Linked DNA regions of Methylobacillus flagellatus KT. The protein of the gene in region 1 interacts with the protein of each later gene in a pairwise test. Links are inferred from orthologs where the notes say so. Each region holds a gene or a part of one and is shown on either strand. Other genes may lie near its edges.

The links. Proteins that work in one complex are often made in the same cells at the same time.
Region 2: the proteins of ssb (region 1) and MFLA_RS13615 interact in binary tests that used the Escherichia coli proteins (3 or more experiments, as listed by UniProt). The link is inferred for Methylobacillus flagellatus KT from one-to-one orthologs.

Annotation. Positions count from the first base shown.
Region 1 is NC_007947.1:2,594,029-2,598,121, forward strand. What follows is about bases 1,162-3,952. They hold ssb (single-stranded DNA-binding protein), read right to left. Parts: upstream 2,914-3,952; coding sequence 2,410-2,913; downstream 1,162-2,409. Other genes in these bases: MFLA_RS12365 (EAL domain-containing protein), read left to right, coding at 1,162-1,223; MFLA_RS12370 (PEP-CTERM sorting domain-containing protein), read right to left, coding at 1,281-2,243; MFLA_RS12380 (MFS transporter), read right to left, coding at 2,916-3,952. Outside these bases: more of MFLA_RS12365, read left to right, coding at 1-1,161; more of MFLA_RS12380, read right to left, coding at 3,953-4,093. UniProt on the Escherichia coli protein: Plays an important role in DNA replication, recombination and repair. Binds to ssDNA and to an array of partner proteins to recruit them to their sites of action during DNA metabolism. Acts as a sliding platform that migrates on DNA via reptation.
Region 2 is NC_007947.1:2,879,388-2,883,281, forward strand. What follows is about bases 957-3,894. They hold MFLA_RS13615 (primosomal protein N'), read right to left. Parts: upstream 3,565-3,894; coding sequence 1,348-3,564; downstream 957-1,347. Other genes in these bases: MFLA_RS14750 (hypothetical protein), read left to right, coding at 957-1,110; argS (arginine--tRNA ligase), read left to right, coding at 3,655-3,894. Outside these bases: MFLA_RS13600 (SDR family NAD(P)-dependent oxidoreductase), read right to left, coding at 1-433; MFLA_RS13605 (DUF5666 domain-containing protein), read left to right, coding at 641-931; more of MFLA_RS14750, read left to right, coding at 916-956.

The sequences.
Region 1 (4,093 bases):
AAGTCGGGCTGCTGTTCATCGACCTGGATAAGTTCAAGCACTTCAACGACTCCATGGGGCATGCCTTCGGCGACCAGCTGCTGATTGCGCTGGCTGGCATCCTCGCGCGCTGCTCGCGCGAGATGGATACCGTCGCCCGTCTCTCGGGCGACGAGTTCACCATCATCGTCGACAGCATCAGCGGCCAGAAAGACCTGGATATCCTATGCTGGCGCATACTCGATGCCCTGAAACTCCCACAGCAGATCATGGGACGCGAGATCTTCATCTCGGCCAGCATCGGCACCGCGATCTACCCGCTGGATGACGAGGATGCCAACAACCTCATGATCAAGGCCGATGCGGCCATGTATGAAGCCAAGCGCAACGGACGCAATACTTACCGGCACTATGCAGCAGGCATGCAGCTTTACTCGCTGGATCGCATGTCGCTGGAAACCGACCTGCGCCTTGCCATCGAACGCAATGAATTCGAACTCTATTACCAGCCGCAAATTGCGCTCGACAGCGGCCAGGTGGTCGGCAAGGAAGCCTTGATCCGTTGGCACCATCCGCAACGTGGGCTACTCACCCCCATCCATTTCATTGAAATTGCCGAAGAAACCGGGTTGATCGTGGCCATCGGCCAGTGGGTGATCAGTGAAGCCTGCCGACAGCACCAAGCCTGGCTGCAGGAAGGATTCCAGCCCATGCGAATCTCGGTCAATATTTCCGCCATGCAGTTCTACCAGAGTGACTTCTGCGACATGGTGGAGCACATCCTCAAGGAGACCAGGATCAACCCGGCTTATCTCGAATTCGAGCTGACCGAGAGCATGTTCATGCAGGATGCCGATGCCGTGGTGCGCACCCTGCATCAACTGAGCAGGCTTGGCATCAAACTGGCAATCGATGATTTCGGCACGGGCTACTCCAACCTCAGCTACCTGCGCAAATTCCCGATCGACCGGCTCAAGGTCGATCAATCCTTCATCAAGGGCATAGAGCGCGAACCGATCAATGTAGAAATCGTCAAGACCATCGTGGCGCTGGCGCGCAGCATGTCACTGGAACTGGTGGCTGAAGGTGTGGAGACGGACGTGGAGCTGCACTGGGCGGAAAGCAGCGGCTGCACCTTCGTGCAGGGCTACCGCTTCTCCCAGCCGCTGCCGGCGGAAAAATTCACGCGCTGGGTGAGGGAATACAAATACCAGGCCAACCAGCACTCGCTGGCTGACATTTAGTGTTCAGCAAGGACCTGTTCCCGTATTTCCGGGCGGTCTCGGCATCGACACAACCATTCACTTACTGGTGATCAGCGTGGATTGTTTGCGCTGCCAGCGTCCAAACACGCCAATCAGGCCCAACAACAACATCCAGATGGTCGACGGCTCGGGCACCGCGCTCACCTGCCAGCCGATGTCCGCCAGCGCCGCGTAATCCAGATCGCTGAAATATTCGCGATTGCCGAACGGGGTGCCCGGATCCATGAGGTTGGGCACAAGCTCCCCGTTTATCCTCCCCTGCACGCCATAGGCCCAATGCGCCCCTCCATCAACGGGCACCATATCGCCATACGCCGCCACGGCATGTTCACCGGCAAATACCCAGCCGTCATCCGTGGGCAACAGCAAAGCATCCCAAGCTGTAGACGCCCCAAAACCGAGCAGGTGCGCGATTTCATGGGTTGCCGTGGTCAACAGGTCCGGCTGGCCTGCAGCCAGGCCGCTCTCATCGAGACCTGCATACCATGAAAAATGGCTGTTAAACCAGATGGAGTCTCCCCATGGACCGACATCAGTAGGTACATCCTCCAGCGCGCCTTCCTGCCCACGCGCCGTTACCGTCTCCAAGAAATCCTGGCTACCCTGGGCACGAATGCTGCCACCACCTGCTGCGCCAAGTACCGAGCCATTAAAGGAGGATGCCCCTACGAAAATCACCATGCTGTTTTCCGGGACATACAAATCCGTCACCGTGACATTCTCGATCCAGCTATTCCAGCTAGGATGCTGGAACCTCACACTCCAGCTATCACCTGCGCCAGGCTGGATTGCCGAGAGGGAATCGGTGAAGCCACTGAATACCGAGGCGGCCTGCTCCAATACGTTGCGCCGCATCAGGCCAGCATCGCTGTCGGTACTGAACCAGCCATTCCGGTCAAACCGGTAGTCAAACACAATATCGAGCGCATGGGCCGAACTCGCAATCAGGGCAAGGCTGGCGATCAGGGCCGCTTTAATGGGAATGCGGAATGAATGCATGATGCAATTTCCAAGCAGTGAAATTATTAATTGAGAATCATTATACATTGAATCAACAATCATTCTCAATAATGCACCAAGAATCCGCTACTTCATGGCTTGTTAGCGCAACAAAAAGCCCCGCTTGACGGGGCTTTCAGCAATCACCGACGAAGCAAAGCATGCCTTAGAACGGGATATCGTCCTCGAAATCATCGAAATTGCTGCCTCCAGCAGGCTTGGATGCGGCAGGCGCGGGGCGTTGTGCCGGCGCAGCCTGTTGCCTGGGGGCGGGCTGGCTGTAGTCTTGGTTGAAGTCGTCGCCACCATCATAGCTCGCTCCGCCACCGCCGCCGCTATCGCGCCCGCCCAGCATCTGCATCTGGTCGGCGATGATCTCGGTGGTGTAGCGGTCCTGGCCTTCCTTGGTCTGCCACTTGCGGGTTTGCAGGCGGCCTTCGATGTAGACCGGGCGCCCCTTCTTCAGGTACTCGCCGGCAATTTCCGCCAACCTGCGGTACATGACGATGTTGTGCCATTCGGTGCGCTCCTGACGCTGGCCGTTCTTGTCTTTCCAGCTGTCGGTAGTGGCAATGCTGAAGTTGGCCACCGCCTCGCCATTGGGCATATAGCGCACTTCCGGGTCGCGGCCCAGGTTGCCTACCAAGATTACTTTATTGACCGATGCCATCTTTAACCCCTTATCAATTGCAGGGCGGCGGAATCATCCCAATCCGCCTGCATATCCACTTTCAATATCACCACGCCCTCCTCGGGCAAGACGACCGATTCCTTCACGCCCGGCAACGCTGCCAGTTGCCGCGACAATTGCGCCGCATCATGCGTTTGCCCTTCAGGCAAGGGGTACATTCTACTACGTACTGCCGCCGGTGCACGCATGGTCCATACGCTGACCAGCCATAGCAGCATGAGCGCACCGCAGAAAGCGAATACTGCCGCATATCCATGCTGGCTGGACAGCCAGCCGCCGCAGACGCCGCCAACGAAAATGCCCAATGACTGCGCGGTATTGAACACCCCGATCGCGGTACCCTTGGCATCGGCAGGCGCCTGCTTGGAGATGGTGGAAGGCATGATCGCCTCCAGTACATTGAAGGCGATGAAGAAAATGGTCAACGCCACCATGATGCCCCAGAAACTATCGATCATGAGCCCGAACGCAAGTTCCGCCAATAGCATCACGGCGACACTGATGATGAACACCTGCTTGAGCTTGGCCTTTTTCTCGCCAATGATGATGGCCGGCACCATGAACGTCAGGGAAATCACCATGATGGGCAGATAGATCATCCAATGGTCATTCTCGTTCAACCCACTGGTCTGCTTGAGCGCGAATGGCACCACGACAAACATTGCCATGTGCGAGGCATGCAACGCGAAGATGCCGAAATTGAGCCGCAACAGCTGCGTATCCTGCAGCACTGGGCCGAGCTTGGCCGGCGCGGCCTGGGTATCGGAATGGAACCGGCTGACCTGGGGGTTGGGTACCAGATACTTGATATCCAGCATGGCAAGCAAGGCCAGGACGCCGGTCAGCACGAAAATGCCTGGAACGCCAATCCACTGGTTGAGCGTCGGCCCGAGGATCAGCGACAATGCGAAGGTAATGCCGATGCTGCCGCCGATCATCGCCATTGCCTTGGTACGGTGCTCTTCGCGCGTCAGATCGGCCACTAGTGCCGTCACCGCGGCGGATACGGCGCCCGCGCCCTGGATGGCACGACCGATGATGATGGTATGGATGTCGTCCGCCATACCGGCAACGAAGCTGCCGATCGCAAAGATCAGCAGGCCGATGTAGATCATGGTCTTGCGGCCAAAGCGGTCTGAAGCCATGCCGAACGGCAGCT
Region 2 (3,894 bases), 290 kb from region 1 along the record:
CGCCTGACTCACTCGAGATGAACACGATGCGCCCCACCTTGCTTTCGAGCATCTTGCCCAGGTAATGCCTGGCGAGCCTGACGCCGCTCATCACATTGACTTCAAACAAATGCTGCCAGGCAGCATCCGTCTCATCAAAAAAACCGACGGCTTCATAAATGCCTAGGTTATTGACCAGAATATCGACTTGCGGAAACTGCGCTATGGTCGCCTGAGTACCTGCCAGAGTGCCATTGTCGGCTACCAGCCCCACCAGATCGGCCTGCGGCACATCCTGTCTGATCTGGCTGATGGCCTTGTCCACGCTGGCCTGACTGCGGCCATTAATGATGACTTTTGCCCCTTCCCGCGCCAGCGACCTCGCGATGGCCAGGCCGATGCCGGCAGAAGAAGCGGTCACGAGTGCCAATTTATTTTCCAGGTTGAGTTGCACGATTGACTCCTAGGATCAATGAACGGGAACAAGTATGCGCTCAATCCTCTTGCTTGATAAGCAATCGGCACCCAGCCCATCTGATCACAATGCAGTCCTCCTCGGAGGCCGTCCTACACCAAGATCGGCCTGATACTGATAGGGCAATGCTATCCCAATGGTTAAGCTTGCTCCATCCAAGCTCAACATCAAGAAAAGGATAACAACATGAAGCTTTGCAACCTGTTCAGCACCCTATCCCTGCTCACCGTGAGTACCTTGCTGGTCAGCACGCCGGCCATGGCGGACGAGGAATTTATCGGCCGTATCGAAGAACGTCCAGCCGGCAATCTCGGCATCTGGACCATCAGCGGGCAGCAAGTGGAAGTCACCGAGAAAACTGACATTGAACCGGAGCAGGGCCCCTTGGTGGTAGGCGCCTGCGTCGAGGTGGAGCATGACAAAGGGGTAGCCTCTGAAATCGAAACCATCAAGCCCGAAAAATGCGGCAAGCACTAACCACTGCGTTGCCGCAGCAGCTCGCATTCAAGGTTGGCGAGGCGTTCAGCCTGATCCGCCTGCCCCAGGCCAAGGTGAACGACGTACATGTGCCTCGCAGCCAGGAAGCCGCCCCTGCCGACTACTGTGCCGTTGAAGGCGGGGTTGTCGCCGATTTCCAGGCAGCTTTCCCAGTTTGAGGCGGCCATCGACAGCAGCGCTCCGGCTTGCACAAACACAGTGGTGCGCGCGCGTATTGACGGGGCTTCCAGCCGAGTAAGCGACTGAGGCTAGCGTCGGCTGACGCCAGCCAACCACCGCAACACCTCATCGTGCCTTGGCTTAATGCCTTCGTTTGACTGCCGTGCGGTGTTCTGGCCGGGCCTGATAAAGCAGCCTTATTGCCGATTCAGCATGCCAGCGCGGATGAAGATGAATTAGAACTCCTGCGGATCCACGTCCACCGCCCAGCGTATCTTGTTGCTGAGTGGATGGGCACGCAGCTGCGGCGTCAATTGCCTGAGGACTATCTGCAGGGTTTGCCTGGTCGCGGCCTGGAACAGCAACTGCCCGCGTTCCATGCCTTTGAGGCGCTCCATTTGTGGTCGGACCGGGTCATAGACCAATGCGTCGGTCCCTAGCGCTCGCGCGCTATCGGCAGCAAACTGCAGGAAGCGCTGCACGGGACCATATTCATTGGCCTCGGCCTTGATCAAGGCCAGGAATTCGCAGGGAGGGAACTGGGCAACTTCCCGCTCCTGCAGCAGGCTGGCGGCGTAGGCTGCAAAATCCTGGACGCGCAGGGCATTGAACAGCTGGTGCTCGGGAAAACTTGTCTGGATCAGCACCTCGCCTGGCTTATCCGCCCGGCCAGCCCGCCCCGCCACCTGCATGAGCTGGGCAAACAGGCGCTCGGCAGCACGGAAATCAGGACTGAACAGGGCACTGTCGGTATCGAGCACGCCCACCAGCGTCAGGTTGGGGAAATCGTGGCCTTTCGCCAGCATTTGCGTCCCCACCAGGATATCCACCTCGCCTACATGGACCGCAGACAACATCTCGCTCAATGCGTGCTTGCGGCGCGTACTGTCACGGTCAACCCGCAATACACGGGCTTCAGGCAGCAGCCTGGTCAGGGTTTCCTCCAGGCGCTGCGTGCCATTCCCCGTGGGGTGAAGGTCGGCATTGCCGCAACTCGGACATTGCCGCACGATGTTCTGCTCATGTCCACAATGATGGCAGCGCAGGAATCCCTGGCGCAGGTGGACCACCAGCCGACTGCTGCAACGCATGCAGGGTGCAATCCAGTGACAGGCATTGCACAGCAGCACCGGCGCATAGCCGCGGCGATTGATGAAGAGCAGGCTCTGCTCACCACGCTCCAGCCGAACTTTCAGTGCCTTGAGCAGCTGCGGCGACAAGCCTTCCTGCATCTGCACCCTGGAAACGTCCACGCAATTGACTTGCGGCAGCTGGGATTGGCTCACCGCCCGCTGCTGCAAGGTGAGCAGGCCATAGCGCCCATTGCGGGCGTTATGCCAGGTTTCCAGTGCGGGGGTGGCCGAGCCCAGCACGATGGGAATGTTGCGGCGTTGCGCGCGCACCAGGGCCACATCTCGGGCATGGTAGCGCATGCCGTCCTGCTGCTTGTAGGAAGTGTCGTGCTCCTCGTCCACGATCATGAATTTGAGCCCGGGCAGCGGGGTGAACACCGACAGGCGCGTGCCGATGACAATGCGTGCCGCACCAGTCTGCGCCAGGCGCCAGTTCTGCAAGCGCTCACTCTCGCTGAGATTGCTGTGGAGGGTAACCAGCGGGAATTGCGGCAACCGCGTACGGAAGCGTGCTTCCAGCTGTGGGGTAAGGTTGATTTCCGGCACCAGCACCAACGCCTGGTCCTGATTACCCTCCAGCACTGCCTGTAGCAGGCGGATGTATACCTCGGTCTTGCCGCTGCCGGTGATGCCGTGCAGCAGCCACGGCCTGAAGGTATCCCGATACTGCAGGATGCTCTGTACGGCCAGGACTTGCTCTTCATTCAACTCTGGCTGGACGCTGGAAGCATGCAATGTCGAGCCCAGGCCTGCATAGACCTGCTCTTCTTCTATCCAGCCCCGTTCACGCAACGCCGCCAATCCCTTGCGCCAGCCCGGGCTGAGTTCTGCCAGCTCTGCCTCGTTCAGGCGGCCATGCGCGCGCAATGCGGCGAATATGCGGCGCTGGACTGCTTGCCGCACGGGAATGGCACTGATGTCAGCAGCCTGGCCGGCGGAGTTGAGCCAATAGCAGAACTGTTGCCTGGCCCGCGCCGGCTCGGTCTGGCGCAGGCGCGCGGGCAACGCCGAAAGCAAGGCCTGTCCGTAAGGGTATTGGTAGTAATCGGCACAGAATTTCAGCAGTGAGAAAAACTCGCCGTCGAGCACGGGCTCTTGATCGAAATACTGGATGATGGACTTGAGCTTGGCAGGCGCAACATCGCTCGCGTCGGCCAGGTCGACCACGATGCCCACCTGCCTGCGGGGGCCGAACGGCACCACGACGCGTTGCCCAATCTGCACGGGCGCCTCGCTAAGATAATCGAACACACCATCCAGCGGAACATCGAGCGCGACTTTAAGAATATGCAGGCGATGCGCTTGGCGGGGTTCAGTCATGGCATTCCCATGACGAAGTTCGACAATTGCATATCAGTGCAAGCTTGCAGTAGGTTAAAATAATGCTTTTATTCACGTTTGTCGCTCGCCTTGAAAGCACATCTTACCGAATTACTGCAGGTCGCAGCAAACAGCCTTGATGCCGGTGCGGCCATTTCCGCCATCCAGCTTGAACGTCCCAAGAACACGCAGCACGGGGATTTTTCCACCAACCTGGCCATGACGCTGGCCAAGCCCTTGCGCCAGAACCCGCGTGCGATTGCGGAATCCCTGATCAAGGCATTGCCAGCCTCCGAATACGTTGAAAAGGTCGAAATCGCAGGCGCCGGC